4 regions of the Lysinibacillus sp. RC46 genome follow, and region 1 is predicted to be linked to each of the others. Evidence: riboswitches for the same ligand, from Rfam matches in the RefSeq annotation. Region 1 holds a riboswitch; each other region holds the start of a gene.

Region 1 (5,228 bases):
AATGATCCTTATATCGATAGACCACTCGCCCAAATCCCTTTAAAACCGACTTCCTCTACAACTTTTGCGGAAAGACCGTTATGGGATTCCATTAAAAATTCAAGTTTGTCTGAATATATTTTTTAAAAAAAATTCGTCCTTTTTTTCAATATCTCCCATCTCCCCATACTCGACATGTCTATATGACTAAAAGTAAAGATTAGCAGGGCAAATATATTAGAAGCTAATGATTTTGAAATCAATAAAATGGATGCATTGAGAACAATCATAATGCTACTTTTCTAGTGTAGAAAATTTATTATGACTCTAACAGAAAAATAGGAGATATTAGTCGCGTTACCAAGTCTCACTCACCCATGCAAGATAAATCTATTTACATACAATACAGTAACCTCCATAAGTGGGGAGGACTACACTATTAATACAAAAGAAATAAAAATATCTAACTAAATGAGGTGAGTTTATTGAAAAATGGACTTGGAAAATGGGAACAATTCTTACTTTTAAAACAAAATCCTTTAACAACTGACTGCATTCCAGAAACAACACTTTACAGTCTAGAAAATCTAATCTATTTATTAAATAGGTATGAGTATGTTTATGTGAAACATAATAGCGCTGGACAAGGAAGAGCAATTTATAAAGTCTGCAAAAGAAAAGATGGACACTATTGTTTTAACGGATTTACCATGCAAGGTGAAGAAATAAGTAAATGTGTGGCAGCAATTGAGGATTTCCACCAAGTTCTACATCCATATGAGAAACACGGTAGATTAAGCGGAATTTATATTATACAGGAGGGGGTTAAAAGTCTAACCCCTGATGGGGATTCAATATCCATTCGTGTTCATGTTCAAAATCTAAAGGGAAAATGGATAATTGGTGGAATTTACGGAAGGCTTGCAACTGAGGATCATGGGATTGTCAATTCAAATCGGGGTTCTCAAGCAATATCGATTGAAGAATTATTATCAGGTTATTTGATGATGGATAATACAAAGAAAGATCAAACAATAGACTCTCTAAAAGAAGATTCAATTTTAGCATCTGAAGTAATAGCATCCCACTTTCCTTGTAGAGAATATGGCATTGATTTTGGAATAAATCTTGAAGGAAAACCTATATTATTTGAAGTAAATACAACGCCAAGCATACGTAGTTTTGCCAAAGTTGATAGGGCGATCTGGAAGAATATTGTTGAGATTAGGAAAATGCAAAATGAAGGCTAAGTTTGAAATGTAGTTATTTTTCATGTTAGTCATCAGCATATTTCTATTCAATAGACTTACATCAAAAAATTACTTTCCCTACTATAATTTTAGGAAAGAAGAAACTTAATTGCATCCGTTACTTGTGAACGATTAGGGATTTACCTAGAAAAAATGGATTATGGTTGGGTAGGCGCGATATGAATCAATTTTCGAAGGAATGCCTGGAACAATTTTCCGTTTAATCAAATATATTGACACAAAAACCACTTTGACGTAGATTTAAAGTAATTGCATAAAAGCATTAGGTGCCCATTGCGGGAGAATAGGGAATAAAGTGAAAAGCTTTAGCGGTCCCACCACTGTAAAAGGGAGTTTCATAGAGAATGCCACTAGCGTCTTGCTGGGAAGGTTCTATGAAATGTTGAAATTGAGCCAGGAGACCTGCCTATCTGCTTCGGTTATATAGACGATGGAAAAGTCTGTAGTTTATTTGTTATGGAATAAACTACAGGCTTTTTATTTTTTTCTCTAAATCATTCTTCGAGTAACAAGGGCAAAAAAGAAAGGGGAAATTTTCATGCAATTATTACAACAGACGATTCAAAACATTCAAAGTGCTGACCACAAAATGATGGAGAAGGCAAGGGAACGCATAGATGCACTTTGCAAGCCTCCTGGAAGCTTGGGGAAACTGGAGGCTCTTGCTGTACAACTATCTGGAATTACAGGAGACCTATTTCCTGCGATTGATAAAAAGGCGATAATTGTCTGTGCAGCAGACCATGGTGTTTGTGATGAAGGGGTAACACCTAATCCACAAAATGTGACGGTCTTTCAAACATTAAATTTTCCTAGAGGAGGAACAGGTGTCTGTGCTATCGCAAAAATCACAGATGCAAAAATTGTTACAGTAGACGTTGGTGTAAAAGAGGATATTCCACATGATGCTGGTGTTATCATGAAAAAAATTAAATATGGCACGGACAATATGGCAAAAGGTCCTGCTATGTCAAGGGAAGAAGCCATTCAATCCATTGAAGTAGGAATTGAGGTAGCAACGGAAGAAATTAAAAAAGGAATCAATGTACTCGGGACAGGCGAAATGGGGATCGGTAATACGACTCCAAGTGCTGCAATATTATCGGTTCTTCACGAATGTCATCCAAATGAAGTGACAGGCTTTGGTGCAGGAGTAGGACCAGGGGGGATAGCACATAAAGTAGAAGTCATTCACAATGCTATTGCATTAAATAAACCAAATCGCGATGATGCTATTGATATTCTTGCAAAGGTCGGTGGATTAGAAATAGGCGCTATGGCTGGAGTAATACTTGCCGCAGCTGCACATCGTAAACCAGTTGTTATTGATGGCTTTATTTCTACTATTGCTTCACTTATTGCATACGAACTCGAACCAAACGTAAAAGACTATATCATTCCATCTCATGCCTCTGAAGAACCAGGTGCAAAAATTGCTGCTGAAATGCTCGGAGTTGAACCGATGTTGCAGATGAATATGCGATTGGGTGAGGGCTCTGGTGCAGCTTTAGCCTTTCCTATTTTAGACGCAGCATGCTCTATGATGAAAAATATGGCTACTTTAGAAGAAGCTATGTTGCTGTTGAAAGATTAACTTTAGTCGCTGCTGAGGATGTACGGAGTTTGTGATAAATAAGGAATTTATAAATTCAAAAAAGCCCAAATCTGATATTTGGGCTTTTTAATTATGCAACAGTATAACTATGCTCGATTCAACCTCCGTAACGGTAAACGCCATTTCTTCATGTATGAAAGTATTCTTAGTACTGTGATCACTCCAAATAATACATATAAAAAGATATCCCCTGAAAATAGTTGAAGTCCGATGATAAGCCCGGCTAGCGCTGCCCAAACACCATAGATTTCATCACGAAGAACTAACGGTTTACGTCTAGCTAATAAATCGCGAACAATTCCACCACCTGACCCTGTTAAGACAGCAGCTACAATAACGGCACTAATAGGCATGTCGAGCTTCACAGCATAAAGGGCACCTTGAATCGCAAATGCCGATAATCCGATAGCATCAGTGAAATTGCCCCAGCGATGCCAATGCTGAATGAGACGATGTGGAAATAAGAAAAAAATTGTGATGGCTGCAATGGCGATTTGAAACATCATATCTTGACCCCACAATGTTGTTACAGGTAAACCTATGAGTAGATTTCGTATAGCTCCACCGCCGAAAGCAGTTACGATACCGAGTATATAGACACCGAATAAATCGTATTCTTCCTCCATTGCAATTATTGCCCCGGAAATTGCGAAGGCAATTGTTCCAATGATACTAAAAACCTCCCAAGCCAACCCTTTCACCCCTTATGTGAATAAATCATTTCATGTTGTTGTAGATTAGTTACTAGAAAATATTAAAGTTACCTTTTTTTGTATCTAGAAGTTTTTGCAAAGAAAAGCATCGACTTTTGATTCGGAATTATCAGATATCAAATACCTTATTATAACAGAATTAAATAGATTTAGTTGGTCATTTAGCTTAGTGCCTAATGAAATTAGCAAGCTTTGCAGGCAAGCTCACAAATTGATAAGATAAGATTTGAACAAATGTGAAATGGAGAAGAACATAATGACTTTTACAACCAATTTATCAGAAGAAACACTAGCATTAGCTGCTAAAATAGAAGAAAAGGTACGCCCTTTTCATGCAAAGGTAGAAGACATGGCATTCTTCAATCAACAAAAAGTGCTTGCTGCGTTCCGAAAGCATCAAGTTAGTGATTATCATCTGCACCCGTCTAATGGTTATGGCTATGATGATGAGGGGCGTGACAATCTAGAACGAGTTTATGCAGAGGTCTTTGGAGCGGAGGCTGCCATTGTACGTCCGCAAATTATTTCTGGTACACATGCAATTACACTTAGCTTATTCGGAGTACTACGTCCAGGTGATGAATTACTTTATATTTCGGGTCAGCCGTATGATACATTGCAATCAATAGTTGATGGTGGCGATAAGGATACTGGCTCGTTAAAAGATTATAAAATCGGTTATAGCCATGTGGATTTAATCGATAATCAAGAGATCGATTGGGAAGGTGTTGCAGCTGCAATTACAGCAAACACAAAAATGATTGCTATCCAACGTTCGAAAGGCTATGCAACACGCCCATCCTTTACCATTTCGCAAATTACAGAAATGTGTGCAAAAATCCGTGAATTAGCACCAAATGCGGTTATTTTCGTTGATAATTGCTACGGTGAATTTGTTGAGGCACAGGAACCGACCGAGGTTGGGGCTGATTTAATAGCAGGCTCGCTCATTAAAAATCCTGGCGGAGGCTTAGCGAAAATTGGTGGTTACATTGCGGGGCGTGCAGATTTAGTAGAAAAATGTGCTTATCGAATGACATCACCAGGTATTGGTGCTGAAGCAGGAGCAACATTAAATACGCTTGGTGACTTCTATCAAGGATTTTTCCTTGCACCACATGTAGTATCTCAAGCATTAAAAGGTGCCATTTTCACAGCTGCTATGCTAGGGGAAATTGGCATGAATACATCACCAAGCTATGATGCTAATCGTACAGATTTAATTCAATCGGTTTCTTTCCAAACCGCGGAACAAATGATTGCTTTTTGCCGTGAAATTCAAGCGAACTCACCAATTAATGCGCATTATGCACCAGAACCGGCGTATATGCCTGGCTATGAGGATGATGTCATCATGGCAGCTGGAACATTCATTCAAGGTTCAAGTATTGAGCTGACAGCAGACGGTCCTATTCGTCCGCCATTTACAGCATTTATTCAAGGTGGGTTAACATACGAGCACGTAAAATTTGCAATTTGTAGTGCTGTTCAAAAAATCCAAAAATAGGTAACGAAAAACTATTCAAAACTTCCATTTTGAATAGTTTTTTTATTGATGGACGAAAAGTTGAAGGTGACCTTTGTTAAAACGTATATTAGCAGAAATCACTCCTACGTTAGGATCATAAACTTAGTTTTTTACAATTTTTC
Region 2 (5,228 bases), on a different contig from region 1:
TGTGCGCGTGTCATTGAAGGGTTCACGGCATTACCAAAAGACGAAGATGTTTATCATCTCGTTGTCCATGGTGGAGTTATTCGAGCGCTTCTTGTAGAATTTGCACTGACTGAGCAAACTTTTTGGTCGTATCAATCACCGCATGATAAAATATTTTCTTTAACGTTTACAAGAAAGGCTTGGGAGGAGGGAGCGCGATGCATGTCTTTATCGGAGGCGCCCATAGTGGAAAAACCGACTATGTCATGAAATTGCTCGAAGGTCAAAAAGTTGAGCTTGTAGATGGCAATCTACCTAATGACAGCCCAGCCTGTGATGTACTAGTTATTAAAAACATAGAGAAGTGGCTCGTGACACAAGATCTTGAGGAGGATGAACCCCTTGTCAAAATCATTTTGACAAGACTAAAGACTCTTGAAGAAAATTGTGCCGTCTATATAATAGTGACCGATATGGGTCGTGGGGTTGTGCCAATGGAAAAACAGGCACGATTGTTGCGTGATACATGTGGGCGTTTGTACCAGGCATTATTCGCTGAAGCTGAACAAGTCGTACGCATTTGGTACGGTATAGGCGAACAAATCAAATGATATAGTTTTAAAAAAATTTTATTAGGCTTTTCATTTTGGGGATAAGATTTCCAAGGACGTATGCTTTGTAAATAAGTTGATTGGAGTGGAGGTTGGGCGACTCCTTGGGGATTAGCGTCACAGATGAGACCCTGCAGCGCAGTGAAGCGGCTCATCGGACGCCCCCAGGAAAGCGCCCAACCGGAACGGAAATCAACCCCACGCTATTATAAAAAATTTAAAGAAAAGAGGAAATGGGATGGATCGACAAAGATTAATGAAATTGACGCTCACTGCCATGGTTGCGGCAATTTGTGCAGTGGGTGCAGTCATTAAAATTCCAACATTTATTTCAACTGCAGCGCTTGACTCTGCACCTGCAATGTTGAGCGTTGTCTTTTTATCTCCAGTATTAGCTGGGGTTGCGGGAGTCATTGGGCATTTTATCTCAGCCTTAACTACTGGCTTCCCTCTAGGGCCACTACATATTATTATCGCAGTAGAAATGTTTATTGTTGTATGGGTCTTTGGGGTCATGCATAAAAAAGGAATGCATTTCTGGAAATGGCCCGTGGCACTTATTTTAAATGGTGTTGTGGCACCTTTACCATTTTACTTTATCATTAGTCCGGCATTTTACTGGGCGTCACTGACTAGTCTTCCATTGGCAACACTCGTAAATCTGGTGATCGTTGCAATTGTGATGCCAATTCTGTCAAAGGTGTTTGTGCGTAAGGAAGGTCGAGTACATTGAGAAATGCAATAAAAATAGGTGAGCTGTTTGCTACAACAGATAATGCCGCAGCCATTGGCGAAAAACCACAAGATGTTGTGTCTGCTCCAGACAAACTAACGGCATACTTCACGGCGCGTGTTACTTTTTTAGAGCAGCTTGCTGCAAATGCTTTACCAAACCATATTTTACTCGCTAATTTTTCAGGAGATGCTGCATGGTCTCGTTATGTTGCAGGCATTCAGCAGGTTTTTGATGAGGCGGGGCTTAATTGTCCACCGATAGACGGTAGTACAGAGTCCAATATGCCGACTCTACAATCAGGATTATCTATAACGATGCTAGGTGAACAGCAAAAACACACAGCAACTAAGTATGAACAGCTTAGTTGGTACACCTATGGATTACCGCTTGTAGGCAATGAAATCCTTGCTCAGCCTGAAGATGTCGCACAGCTCCAACCTATTTTTCAGGCGTGGAAAGAGGGGATTGTGCAGCAAGTATGGCCAGTTGGATCAAAAGGTCTACAAGCAGAATTTACCCGCCTTTTTAGCGAGCAACAGGTCAAAAGTTCGTTAGATGTTGAGAAATCGGCTGGTCCATGTGCAGTAGTTTTGCTAGGAATACAGCCTGAAAAAGAGCAGCTAGCACAAAAAAAATTTCCTAGAAATTTTGAAAAACTACGTAAAACTGCATTGTAATTGGGCTTGCTTCGAGAAAATGTAGCACTTTATAACTTGCAAGGGGCAAATCGCCTATTGCAACAATAAACACAATATGTTAGATTTGTTTAGGAGTTAAAACACAATATATAGTATTTTGGACGAACGGTACCAATATGGTTTAAAAGGGAATTCGGAAAAAGAGTCATCTTAGGCCGAAGCTGTCCCCGCAACTGTAAGTGCTGACAAATGATGAGTAGGCCACTGTGAAGAACGGGAAGGTGATCATTTGGAGGAAGCATGAGCCAGGAGACCTGCCGATATGTTCAAGACAGCAACACATTCTTCGGGGATTGAGAAGTGGAGGCGAGAGATTTGTTCACTTCTTTGTGCGCTTATCCTTCATTTCCATTTCCGATTTTACTGCGATCACGTAACCGATAGATGTTGCGTGATCGCTTTTTGTGTTGCTGGAGAAGGAAAGGGAGAGAATGTGTACATGACAATTCAAATCGAACAGCAAATGACTAAGCTCAAGAAAAGTTACACGGAGGATGAACTCGAAAGTTTTGTGAGGTTATCGGATCGATGGCTACGAAAAAACGACAATGCCACATTTGAAGCATGGGCAGATGCGATGATTTTACAAACGCTTAGCCTCATTGATGAAGAGGAGCCATACTGGACATTTGTCGCAGCTCAAATTTATTTAGAAAAATTATATGACCAATTTGCGATGCGTCGTGGTGTCTCAGTGAAAGATGTTTATAAGGTTTTCCCAGAACATTTAGCACACTATACAGAAGTTGGTTTGTATCATGAAAGTTTAACAACAAAGTATAGTGAGCAGGAGCTTCAGGAACTCGCTTCTTATTTAGAATCAAGTCGAGATGAGTTGTTTACGTATATAGGTTTAAAAACATTAATGGACCGCTATGTAGTCCGTGATTACACGAAAACACCGGTGGAATTACCGCAGGAACGATGGATGGTCATTGCGATGACTCTGATGCAGGATGAAACAGAAAATCGTTTAGAAAAAGTACGTGAATCTTACTGGGCAATGAGTAATTTATATATGACTGTTGCCACACCAACATTATCAAATGCAGGTAAAACACATGGACAGCTATCAAGTTGCTTTATCGATACAGTAGATGATAGTTTACAAAGCATTTATGACACGAATACAGATGTCGCAACATTATCGAAGTACGGCGGTGGTATTGGTGTTTATATGGGTAAAATTCGTAGCCGAGGCTCATCTATTAAAGGCTTTAAAGGTGCATCAAGTGGTGTTTTACCATGGATTAAACAACTTAATAATACGGCGGTTTCAGTCGATCAGCTTGGTCAACGACAAGGCGCTATTGCTGTCTATTTAGATGTTTGGCATAAAGACGTCTTTACGTTTTTAGATTTACGCTTAAACAATGGGGATGAGCGTTTGCGTGCTCATGATATTTTCACAGGGCTATGCTTACCGGATTTATTTATGGAAACGGTAGAAGAGCGCGGGGAATGGCATTTATTTGACCCACATGAAGTGCGAGAAGTTATGGGCTTTTCACTAGAGGATTTCTATGATGAGAAAAAGGGTGACGGCTCTTTCCGTACTAAATATGAGGAATGTATCGCCAATCCATTGTTAAGTCGTGAAGTTGTACCAGCCATTGATATTATGAAGCGTATTATGCGCTCTCAGCTTGAAACAGGCGTGCCGTTTATGTTCTATCGAGATGAAGTCAATCGCATGAATCCGAATAAGCATGAAGGGATGGTTTACAGCTCGAACCTGTGTACAGAAATATTCCAAAATATGTCAGCTACTGAATTTGAGTCTATTACCCTTGAAGATGATGTCATCGTAACACGTCGCAAGCCTGGAGATTTCGTTGTATGTAACTTATCGTCTATCAATTTAGGTAGAGCAGTACCGGCTGGTGTTCTAGAACGATTAATCCCAGTTCAAGTACGTATGTTAGATAACGTTATTGCTTTAAATACAATTCCAGTAAAACAAGCAGAAATTACGAACCTACGCTACCGTGGTATTGGACTTGGAACGTTTGGCTGGCACCATTTATTAGCTTTGAAAGAAATTCAATGGGAGTCTGAGGAAGCTGTAGAGTTTGCGGACAAGCTATATGAAGAAATTGCATATTTAACGATTCGTGCTTCTAACGATTTGGCATGTGAAAAAGGAGCTTATCCATTATTTGAAGGCTCAGATTGGCATACGGGTGCGTATTTTGACAAACGTGGCTATGACAGTCATAAATGGAATGCATTACGCGCCGCGGTTGCTGAGAAAGGTATGCGTAACGGCTATGTAATGGCAGTTGCACCGAACTCATCAACATCTATTTTAGCAGGCAGTACGGCTACGATTGATCCGATCTTCCAAAAGAGTTATTCAGAAGAGAAGAAGGATTACAAAATTCCAGTAACAGTACCTGATCTATCACCTGTGACAACTTGGTATTATAAATCTGCTTATTTCATCGATCAAAATTGGACAATCAAGCAAAATGCTGCACGAGCACGTCATATCGACCAAGGCATTTCACTTAATTTATACGTTCAAAATACGATTAAGGCGAAAGATTTACTAGCATTGCATATGAATGCTTGGGCGAGCGGTGTAAAAACGACTTATTATGTGCGCTCAACATCTGTAGAATTGCTAGAATGTGAGTCTTGCGCGAGCTAGGAGGAAATAACAATGACAACTATTACAAAACGACAAATTATGGATAAAGATGCACCGAACCGTTCAACAGGAATTGTCAACGGACGTTCTTCTAACATTTTGAACTGGGATGATGTGCGTTTTAGCTGGGCATATCCTAAGTATAAAAAAATGCTAGGGAACTTCTGGACACCGTTTGAAATTAATATGAGCAATGATGTCAAACAGTTTCCACAGCTATCAGCAGATGAACAGGAATCCTTTTTAAAAATCATTGGCTTGCTAGCACTATTAGATAGTGTACAAACCGATTTTGCGGGGAAAGTAGCGGATTATTTAACAGATTCAAGTTTAAATGCACTAATGATTATTTTAGCGCAACAAGAGGTAATCCATAATCACTCTTATTCCTACGTGCTATCAAGTATTGTCAACAAAGACGAGCAGGATCGTACATTTGATTTTTGGCGTACAGAGCCAGTGCTAGAGCGACGTAATGATTTCGTTATTAAGGGCTACCAAGCATTTTCCGAGGAGCCATCTGTTGAAAATATGCTAGAAGCGATTGTTTA
Region 3 (5,228 bases), on a different contig from region 1:
TGCTGATAGTGGTAAAATAACGAAACGTTTGTTTAATACCGCTTCCGTTTCTTTTAGTGCCGGATCATTTTTTAGGAAATTAATTTTTTCTTCAGCAGTAGTTGAACCATAGTCAATTACAACGATAACTTCCGGGTTGCGCTCAACTACATCTTCTTTTGAAACGGTTGTCCAGCCAGACTCAACATCCCCAAAAATATTTTTTCCACCTGCTACTGTCACAAGTTCATTCATGAAGTTTTGGGCAGCAGTGAAAACTTCTTTCTCACCACTATCAAATACAAGAATACGTAAATTCCCCTCCTCTTGCGGAAGCTTCGTACGAATATCCTCTACATCTTTTGTCATTTGCTCAATTAACTTTTCTCCACGCTCTTCCACATGGAATATCTTGGCGATGTTACGAATATCGCCGAAAATATCCTCTAACTTAGGATTTTTAATGCTTGAAGATGTATGTAAATAAGTGTGGATGCCAAGTGCTTCTAGTTCTTCTGGTGTTCCAACACCCTTCTCACTAAACCCGCTTTTCCAGCCTGCATATAAAAAATCTGCTCCTGCATCAATCACTTGTTCCTTTGTTGGGTATTGCTCAGCTAGTACCGGAACTTTATCATAAGCTGCCTGTAACGGTGGATAAATTGCATCATCTAAATATGCTGTTCCGACCATTGAATCCTCTAAGCCTAACGCTAGCATAATCTCTGTCACATGCTGATTTAAGCTAATTGCTTTTTTAGGTGCTTGCGAATAGACTTGTGTCGTATCGTTATTGTCAATCGTTACTTCCGTTGCTCCTGCTTTTGCTGGTTCTACTTGTTCACTTTGCGATGCTGAATCCTGTTTTTCCTCGTTACCACAAGCCGCTAAAATACTTAGCATTGCGATTGCAAGAACAAGCCATACGCTTTTTAATGTCTTCATGTCTACTTCTCCTTTTTTCTAAAAAATATATTGAAAGAAATCTAAGTCTCTTAAACTAACTATAAAAATTGCTCAGATATATAATAAATATGCGGCTTTTTCGTGACAGGATGTACATTAACTTCTGCATGTACACCAAACACCTTTTGTAGCAATGAGGGTGTTAATACATCAAACGGAGTTCCATACGCCGCAATTTCTCCGTCCTTTAAAACATAAATTTTATCGCAATAAGTTGCTGCAATATTTAAATCATGCAAGGCTACAATGACCGTAATCGGCAAGCTCTGTATTAAATCCATAAGCTGGAGTTGATGCTGAATATCTAAATGATTCGTTGGCTCATCTAATGCCATAACCTTAGCCTGTTGCGCCAAAGCCCTTGCAACAACGACTCGTTTTTTCTCACCACCAGATAATGAACTAAAAGTACGTTCACTTAAATGCAGTACGCCTGCTTGCTGCATCGATTCCTCGACAATAGCTAGATCTTCTTTTGTATCCACTTCCATAAGCCTTTTATGCGGTGTACGTCCCATTGCAACAAGATCCTTAACAGTAAACTCAAAAAGCACTGGTGTTTCCTGCCCTACGACGGCTAGTTGCTTTGCTATCTCCTTTGAAGATTGCTTGTAAATATTTTCATTAAATAAAAATACTTCTCCCTCTTGAGGTTGTAGCATACGATACATATTTTTTAATAGGGTCGATTTCCCACTGCCATTAGGTCCAATTATGCCCACAAACTCGCGTTCTTGAATATGTACAGAAACATTGTTTAATATTTTCACCTGCTGCACGGCAAAAGTAAGGTTCTTTGCTACGTATACCATCTAATTTTCCTCCCCGAAAGAATACATTTGCTTACGCAACATCCATATAAAAAATGGGCATCCGCATAAAGCAGTAATAATTCCAATCGGCATTTCCTCAGGTGCAATCACAATACGCGCAGCTGCATCAGCCCATATTAAAAATATCGCACCAATTAATGCACTGACTGGCAGTACAAACTTATAATTTGAGCCGACAATCATGCGTACGATATGTGGAATAATCAGTCCTATAAAGCCAATTGCACCACTTACAGCAACAAGGACACCTGTTAATAGGGAAATTAATAGAATTAGTAGCAATCGAAATTTCTCTAAATTAATCCCCAGCGTAACAGCAGATTCTTCGCCTAGTAAAAGTAAATTCAAATGACGTGCATGAAGACGTAAAATTACGTAGACGACCGTTAAAACAACGAACGGAATCATTAAATTTACCCATTTCGCTCCAGCCAGACTTCCCATCATCCAATACATCACTGCCTTTATACCGCCCTCTTCTTTCGCCATCATCAGCATAAAATTCGTCATTGCTGACAAAACTAGTGACACGGCAATTCCGGCTAATAATAATCGAATAACTGAAATTCGCCCCTCAACTCGTGCTAAGAAAAACACGATTAGTACTGCAATCGTCGCACCTATAAAAGCCGCAAGTGATAGCGCATACATACCTAAAAATGAAAAAGCGCCCAGTAAAATAACAGACGTCGCCCCGACAGATGCACCGGAAGATACACCTAAAATATAGGGGTCTGCGATTGAGTTGCGAACTAAAGCTTGAATAGCAGCTCCCGAAATTGCAAGACCCGCTCCGACTATTATGGCAAGTACTACGCGGGGAGTACGAATTTGCCAGATGATGATTTCCTGCGAACGACTCCAATCTTCTGTAATGCCAAGTGGATTGAACGGGATATGCGATAAAATAATGCGCCATACAATACTAGGTGTTATAGACACAGAGCCTACCATTATCGCTAACGTCAAGGATATTAGAACGACACCAGTCAACACTAATAAGAGTAGGTTGATTTTTCTAGTTGTTGGATTCTTCAAAACGCTCTCCTCTCTTAAAGCAAAGGGCATAAAAAAATCCCCTTGTCTACAAGAGGATGTCATAGTTAAATAAAGGGCGTCTCTTCCCAGTCACTACAACCATCCTCGTGGTTCTATGTAAGTTTGTTGCTTTTATTGGCAGGTCTCCTGGCTTAGGTTCATCATCTATACGCCTTCCCATAGCTCGCTACAGTGACATATTGTATAGACTCTCCATTACAGTTGCGGGACAGCATCGGATTTGCACCGATTTCCCTTTTAAGCAAACGAACAATGTCATTCGCACCAACAAAAATTATTAAGTTATAAGAGGAACAATATCAGAATATTTTCCAGATAGCAATTACATTATATATTACATTAAAGTAAAAATAGTAATAAACGAGAGATTAATAGCCAGAAAATAGAACTGTTAAACATTAATTACTATTGGAAAAATAAAATAAATTTAGACAATAATTTATCTTACCTTACTATACAAATTCCTCATAGTACGCTATTAGTCTCGATATTCAATATCAGTGAGGGCAACACTCTACATGATCTACTAACAAATCTTTCATTCTATTTTGGTTATCTATTTTTATAAATGGAAATTATAAAAATACAAAGGATTTTCTTTTCTACTTGGAAGTCATTAGGTTGAGATAACCTTCATTTCATAAAATAATTGTTTAGGGTAGTGAGAATTAATTCAACAAGATTCATAAATGCTTAATTTTAATCCTTTTTTTCAAATTCCATCTTCCAACTAAAATATTCGTTGTCAGTATTTTTTTCATATTTTAATTGAGCATCGAATTTAGAACCTTTTTTACTTGTTAAGCCTTTTACCAATACCGTTCCATCGGCTAGCAATTTCTTCACCATTGTTTTGGTAGGCTTCTTCTTCTTCGCGGCTAAAAATTCATCGTTTTTCCAGATGACAAATTTACAGCCCTTTTCCCAGTTACTGCAGCCGAAGCCTTTTTGTCCTTCGATCACGCTATGACCACATAATGGGCATTTCCCTACTACTTCAAATTTCTTCTTCGCTCGTGTTACTTTGCTGAGTGTCACATCTTCACTATTTTTAATCGTCTGAACGGCATTGACGGTGAAAAAAATCTCATCCGCAATTACTTTTCATTAAACTCAAATTCAATTTTTCCTTCTACCAAACGAAGTGACGCATTAAATTGTTTACCATTCTTTGACTTAAACCCTTTAACCACAGCTGTTTTACCAATCTTACATAAATCATTAATGTTCTTTTCAGTTAGTTTTTTTCCTAGTAACCTTTCTGGGAACGTTTGCTTACAACCATTTTTATAATTCGAACAACCGTAAAAACTTTTACGCAAACCTATTTTTCCTACTTTGCATGTCGAACATGGCACAATATCTTTCACAGCAGCTGGTTTAAACTGCTCAGCTTCAATTGAAAGTGACTCTAATTGTTTAGGTACCTCCGCTATTAATTGAGTAATAAACTTGCCTATGCTTTCAATAAAATGTTTTGCAGAGCCTTCTCCACGACCAATTTTATTTAAGTAAATTTCCCATTTTGCAGTCATAGATGGACTTGAAAGTAATGTCCCTTCGATAGCCCGACATAAAAGCTCCCCTTTCGGCAAAACGCTCACTATGTTTTTTCGTACTTCAATAAATCCATGCTTTTTAATGGTCTCTATAATGCCACTTCGAGTTGCTTCTGTACCAATACCTTCAATCGATTTCAGCACCTCGATTTCTTCTTCATCCTCAACTGATTTACCACATGTTTTCATCATCGTAATGAGTTGCCCTTCTGTATAAGGCTTAGGAGGCGTAGTTGTGCCTTCTAGAATAGAAACCTTACTTTGTACCATTTCATCTTGGAAAACAACAGGTAACGATTCCTCACGCTCTTGCATCCCTTTTTCACTTAAAAACAATTCTTTCCAACCTTTTACAAGTTCTGTTTTCCCTACCGTTTTAAACTCTAAATTTTTGACATTCGTTATAATCGTTTTTTCATCGTATTCATAATCTTGGTGAAACATGGCGAGTGTCGTATTGACTATTTCGAAATAAATATTTCTTTCATCAGCATTCATTGATTGTAACGCTTTTTCTGTTGGCACTTTTTTCGTTGGAATAATAGCATAGTGCTCCCCAACGTTGGCACTGTCGACATAGCGTTTGTTATTCCCGCGATTAATCGCATTAAATGGCTTTCCAACGAGCTGCTGATATTTTGCCAATGATTCATTTAAATAGGCAAACTCATTATGTGTAATGAGGTGTGAATCGGTACGTGGGTAAGAAACGAGCTTTTTCTCATAAAGTGATTGCGTAAGTTTCAACACATGCGACGGGCTGTATTTCCAACGTTTATTGGCGTTGGCTTGTAATGTTGATAACGCATGTAGTTTGGGTGGTGCAATACGC
Region 4 (5,228 bases), on a different contig from region 1:
GAAGCTTCTTCAGCAAATGGATGAGAGGCATCTACAACTAAACGGTACCCTCGCTCCGTAATAATCGTCGCCATTTCATCCGCTGTTAAACGACCGATTAAATAAGGAAGGCCTACTTCTGCCAGGCTAGAAGCAGCTGATTCAGTAACGACCGTTGCTGTCACAGCATAACCTGCTGACTGGATTTCAAGTGCTAGATTCCTAGCATCGCTCGTCCCTGCTAACATGAAAATCATTTCACTGGCTCCTCTTCATGATGGTGATGATGGTCGTGATCGTGATCATGGTGATCGTGATGATCATGATCATGTCCATGATCGTGGTCATGATGGTGATGATGATGCGCATGTCCATGCACTGCCGCATAAGCACGATAATTTTCTAAATCTTGCATACCTGTTGATGTACCATTCACAGCTTGCTCAATACGCTCTAATAGCACATTTTGTAAACGCTCATGATAGCCAAAATAGTTAGCAATTTGAATATCACATTCAGGATATTTTTCGTTAAATTGCTTACACATACCATTCATTCGTTCCATTAGGATACCTGTGAATAAAAAGTACGGTAGCATAATGACTTTTTTAGCACCCAGCTTCACACAGCGCTCTATTCCTTCTTCAACACGCGGATCTGTGACGCCCATAAACGCGCTTTCTACATACTGAACCGGGAGTTTTTCCCATAACAAACGTGTAATTTTATAAAAATCACCATTTGCATATGGGTCACTACCGCCTCGTGCAATTAATAAAATGGCAGTATCCTTCTGTTCTTCTTCCGCATTAAAGCCGATTTCTGCTAAACGATCTTCTAAAATCGCAAATATTTCTTCATGGATACCGATTGTTTGACCATATGTGAACGTTATATTCGGATAATGCTCACGCGCATGTTCGATTTCTGCTGGAATATGCATTTTTGAATGTCCAGCATGAAGAAGGATAATCGGAATAACGTGTACCTCTGTAGCACCCTTCTTCACACAGTTCGTAATACCTTCTTCAATGTTCGGCGAAGCGAACTCTAAAAAACATGTTTCTACTAAAAAGCTATCATCAATACGAGGTGTCATTTGCTCGATAAACGTGCGTACCTCATCATTTCCTGCAGCTAAACGGCTCCCGTGGCCGACAAATAAAATTGCTTTCATCTTATTACTCCTCACTAGTCGCCGCATGGAGCGGGCTCTACTTTTATTTTTGAAGACATATCCTGATACGTAAAATGTAATATCTTTTTCACACGCTTGAAGTATTTAAACAAACGTTCATTTGGATGTGCATTTGCTTTATATTCTTCGATAATATCGGTAATAAGTGGGATGAGCTGTTCAGGCTCTAATCCCTCAACAACTGGCTGGGCCGCATGTGCTGTACGACCAACCGGCTTGGCACCAATAAAAACATCAAATTTACTTTTACGATAAACAATGCCAATATCATCAAATACTGCTCGATAACATGCCATACCGCAGCCGTTAAAGCCGATATTTAATGTTTTCGGTAACGACATACCACCAAGCTTTTCTTGAATTTCTTCCGCATATGGAATCGAATCGAACTTTTCTCCATAACAGAAGTCACAAGCCTTTAACGATAGCACGTCACCAATTGGTGCTAGTAAAAAGCCAACTTCACGAAGCTTTGCGGTAACCTCTTCAGGCTCGGACGTTGGAACTTTCAAATGAATTTGATGGTCTGGTGTATACTCCATCGTTCCTTCCTCACCAACTACCTCAGCCAACGTCATCATTTGTTGAGGACTAAAGAACTTATTGGCAACCCCAGGACTAACCGCTAATTCAAAAATAGATTCGATTTTTTGTTGAACACGCTTAGGTGTTACTTTCACCGCGCTTGTTCCCTTTACCATAGTAAGAGCAGCTGTCGCCATTTCAAGTGACGATTTTTTAGGCTTTTGTTGTGGTGTTATGGCTAAACTGGGCTTAATACGATTGGCATTAGGATCTGTCGCAAAATCATTACGTGCTGCTCCTGTTTCTTGATTCATCGCCCATGGTTCATTTTCTTCTTTAAGTCGTTGATGTGGTCGTAACGGTTGTTTTTCCTCACCAAGTGTATATTTACGCTGATAACCACGTGGCGTAATCATTTTATTGTCGTAGAAGAATGTTGTTGAATTCCCGATAATAACCGTTGTTAACATGCCGATATCATGTTCAAGCATTTCTGCTAAAGTAGTCATCGTTATTTCCTGACGGTCACGATACGCGCTTTTCACAAGTCCAACTGGTGTATCTGGCGAACGATATTCCAATAAAATTCGTTGTGCCTCTACAATTTGTCTCGTACGACGTCCACTTTTCGGGTTATAAAGAGCAATAACAAAATCCGCCATTGCTGCTGCTTCTACTCGTTTTGCAATTAAATTCCAAGGTGTTAAGTGGTCACTTAAACTAATGGTACAGGCGTCATGCATAATGGGAGCACCTAGTAAACTGGCACATGAATTAATAGCTGAAATACCTGGAACAATTTCTACCTCGATACCAGTTGCTTCTGTCCAGCCTAGCTCGATTAATACCTCATACACTAATCCTGCCATTCCATAAACCCCGGCATCCCCACTGGAAATGACCGATACGATACTTCCAGCCTCTGCTTGACGCACCGCTTCTTGCGCACGTGAAACTTCCTCTGTCATACCAGTACTAATAATCGACTTTGCACTAACTAAATCCTGAATCAGTTCAACATAAGTTTTATAGCCTATAATCATATGACTTTGTTGTAGTGCCTCCACAGCACGAGTCGTAATATGTTTAAAGTCTCCAGGGCCAAAGCCAACTACGAAAATCTTACCTTTTTGAGCCATTTTGTTACCCCTCTTTCACCTTTTCAATGCCTTTAATGGCTGTTGTTTGTGCTGTACGCTGCAACGAACCTTCACGCAATGTAAAAACATGCTCATTATGTAACGCTTCATGATTTAAATCTTGTACAAGTACTCTCGCATGCTCCTTCGTTGGCACTCGGTACCAATTGCCCTGAGGATATGCAATGACAACACAAGCATCCTTACACCTGCCATTACAGCGGGTCCTTGTTGTATGTATCTCCTTATCAAGCTCCAGTAACTGTATTTCATCACGAATTGCCTGTGTAATGTCCTCAGCATCTTTTTTCATACAACTACTACCATTGCAAATAAAAAGATGTGTTTTCATCCCCTCTAAATTCCAAGTTGTCATAGTCGTTCTCCCCTCATATGCTTTTAGGAAAAAGAAAAACCTTTACTCTAGACGAAGAGTAAAGGTTTAGTAGAAGCCAAATAAAAACGAATATATACTGGTACTCGCTTTCGCTTCAACTTCTCCCTCCGAAAAGTTTGCTTGCATCATCACATAAGCAGGTTTCCTGACTTAAGCTTCCTTTTACTTTCGCGCCTTCCTAAGTTTTCACTAGTGGCATCCGCGATTTCATCAGCTATTACAGTAGCGGGGGCTGTATCGGACTTTCACCGATTTCCCTATTATCTTGAATATTCAAGCACTTATGGATGTTTTATATGAATTATATGGTTTTTTTGTAATTGAAAACTGTTTCTATCATAGCTTATTTTTTTAAAATTTCAATATTTCTTTCTTAATTTGTGACAATTTTTTTAAAATTCCATAGAAAAATGCGACATCCATTTTCTATTTATCTAAATTTTCGACATAGACACCCAATTTAAAATTTTTTCACAAAAGGGATAGCATATATATGGAAATTCGTGTTACACTTTGTCGTGAAATCTCACAACTTCATCTTTTTTTCGGTGTGAAATGTTCAGCATTTCGCTTAAAAGGGAAGCCGGTTTAAGTCCGGCGCGGTCCCGCCACTGTATTAGGGAGTTTTATAGATAATGTCACTGTCCAAAGGATGGGAAGGCCTATAAAACGTTGAACTAAAGCCAGGAGACCTGCCGAAAAATATGTGATCGTTTCAACCTACGAGGATGGGTGTGCGGCTTAGCAGATTAGAATTTTATTTGCTTTTTTAGCTATGCACTTTTCCACTATCGGAGAAGTGCTTTTTTTCGCATACTTTTTCTAAAAATTTTAATGTAAGGAGGAGAGATTTTTGAAATTTTCAGGTTGGAAGCTTAGTTATTTTTTATTGGCATTTTTATTCGTACCAAATCGTGCATTTGCGATGCATATAATGGAGGGCTTTTTGCCAATCGAATGGGCGATTTTTTGGTGGGTCATTTCGATTCCATTTATTATTTTAGGATTACGTTCTATTCGTAAAACCATTGATGAAAATCCTGAAACAAAAATGATATTAGGGCTTTCGGGTGCCTTTGCCTTTGTACTTTCTGCCTTAAAAATCCCTTCTGTAACAGGAAGTTGCTCGCATCCTACAGGTGTTGGACTTGGAACAGTTCTTTTTGGACCATTAGCGATGAGTGTTATCGGGACAATCGTATTATTATTCCAATCTTTACTGTTAGCGCATGGTGGGCTTACAACATTAGGGGCAAACACTTTTTCTATGGCAATTATGGGTCCTATTATCGCCTACTATGTATTTAAGGGCTCACAAAAATTGGGACTATCCTTTTCCATTGCTGTCTTTTTAGCAGCAATGCTTGGTGACTTAGGTACATATATTGTCACTTCTGTCCAATTAGCTCTTGCCTTCCCTTCTGAGGTCGGAGGCTTTATGGCTTCATTCACTAAATTTGCTGGTATTTTTGCGTTAACACAAATTCCTCTTGCTGTTAGTGAAGGAATTTTAACAGTGATCGTTATGAACTTTCTGAAAAAATACAATGTGAGTGAACTAAAAGCTCTACGTGTGTTCTCTGCAAAGGAGGCTCACTAAAATGAAAAAAAACTTACTGCTCATCGCCATTGTTGTGTTGTTAGCAATCGTTCCCCTGTTTATTCAAAAAGGTGCTGAATTCGAAGGGGCTGATGGCGAAGCGGAAGCAGCAATTAGTGAAATAGATGCTAGCTACGAGCCATGGTTTGAAAGCTTATGGGAACCACCAAGTGGTGAAATTGAAAGCTTATTATTCGCACTACAAGCTGCTATCGGTGCTGGTTTCATCGGGTATTTCATCGGCTTAATGCGCGGCAAACATAAAGAAGGTTAAACGCTATGTTACTCATTGATAAGTATGCTTATTTGAATAAACTAGCGTCTGTTCATCCGCTAGAAAAAATGACGTTATCCCTTGGACTGCTTTTATTGTCGCTTATCATGAGAGAT

Evidence for each region. A riboswitch is a leader RNA that binds a small molecule or an ion and turns the genes downstream of it on or off. The one in region 1 is predicted to bind cobalamin.
Region 2: it holds a riboswitch for cobalamin, as region 1 does, so the genes downstream of both, ABH966_RS11780 (ribonucleoside-diphosphate reductase subunit alpha) here and cobT (nicotinate-nucleotide--dimethylbenzimidazole phosphoribosyltransferase) in region 1, are expected to answer to the same signal.
Region 3: it holds a riboswitch for cobalamin, as region 1 does, so the genes downstream of both, ABH966_RS25250 (FecCD family ABC transporter permease) here and cobT (nicotinate-nucleotide--dimethylbenzimidazole phosphoribosyltransferase) in region 1, are expected to answer to the same signal.
Region 4: it holds a riboswitch for cobalamin, as region 1 does, so the genes downstream of both, ABH966_RS19455 ((2Fe-2S) ferredoxin domain-containing protein) here and cobT (nicotinate-nucleotide--dimethylbenzimidazole phosphoribosyltransferase) in region 1, are expected to answer to the same signal.

The regions. Positions count from the first base shown of each region.
Region 1 is NZ_JBGCCF010000001.1:98,583-103,810, reverse strand. It holds gene ABH966_RS00580 (YheC/YheD family protein) at 465-1,229, shown strand; cobalamin riboswitch at 1,498-1,674, shown strand; gene cobT (nicotinate-nucleotide--dimethylbenzimidazole phosphoribosyltransferase) at 1,789-2,844, shown strand; gene ABH966_RS00570 (trimeric intracellular cation channel family protein) at 2,952-3,557, opposite strand; gene ABH966_RS00565 (methionine gamma-lyase family protein) at 3,835-5,085, shown strand.
Region 2 is NZ_JBGCCF010000011.1:35,086-40,313, forward strand. It holds gene ABH966_RS11760 (histidine phosphatase family protein) at 1-249, shown strand, start outside; gene ABH966_RS11765 (bifunctional adenosylcobinamide kinase/adenosylcobinamide-phosphate guanylyltransferase) at 246-590, shown strand; gene ABH966_RS11770 (ECF transporter S component) at 829-1,323, shown strand; gene ABH966_RS11775 (hypothetical protein) at 1,320-2,003, shown strand; cobalamin riboswitch at 2,114-2,301, shown strand; gene ABH966_RS11780 (ribonucleoside-diphosphate reductase subunit alpha) at 2,464-4,677, shown strand; gene ABH966_RS11785 (ribonucleotide-diphosphate reductase subunit beta) at 4,690-5,228, shown strand, end outside.
Region 3 is NZ_JBGCCF010000047.1:7,213-12,440, forward strand. It holds gene ABH966_RS25240 (ABC transporter substrate-binding protein) at 1-924, opposite strand, end outside; gene ABH966_RS25245 (ABC transporter ATP-binding protein) at 984-1,757, opposite strand; gene ABH966_RS25250 (FecCD family ABC transporter permease) at 1,758-2,816, opposite strand; cobalamin riboswitch at 2,937-3,121, opposite strand; partial or broken gene ABH966_RS25255 (topoisomerase C-terminal repeat-containing protein) at 3,537-3,917, opposite strand; gene ABH966_RS25260 (type IA DNA topoisomerase) at 3,935-5,228, opposite strand, start outside.
Region 4 is NZ_JBGCCF010000024.1:27,041-32,268, forward strand. It holds gene cobK (precorrin-6A reductase) at 1-236, opposite strand, end outside; gene ABH966_RS19445 (sirohydrochlorin chelatase) at 233-1,156, opposite strand; gene cobJ (precorrin-3B C(17)-methyltransferase) at 1,171-2,841, opposite strand; gene ABH966_RS19455 ((2Fe-2S) ferredoxin domain-containing protein) at 2,846-3,217, opposite strand; cobalamin riboswitch at 3,356-3,538, opposite strand; cobalamin riboswitch at 3,768-3,952, shown strand; gene ABH966_RS19460 (energy-coupling factor ABC transporter permease) at 4,092-4,838, shown strand; gene ABH966_RS19465 (energy-coupling factor ABC transporter substrate-binding protein) at 4,840-5,112, shown strand; gene cbiQ (cobalt ECF transporter T component CbiQ) at 5,118-5,228, shown strand, end outside.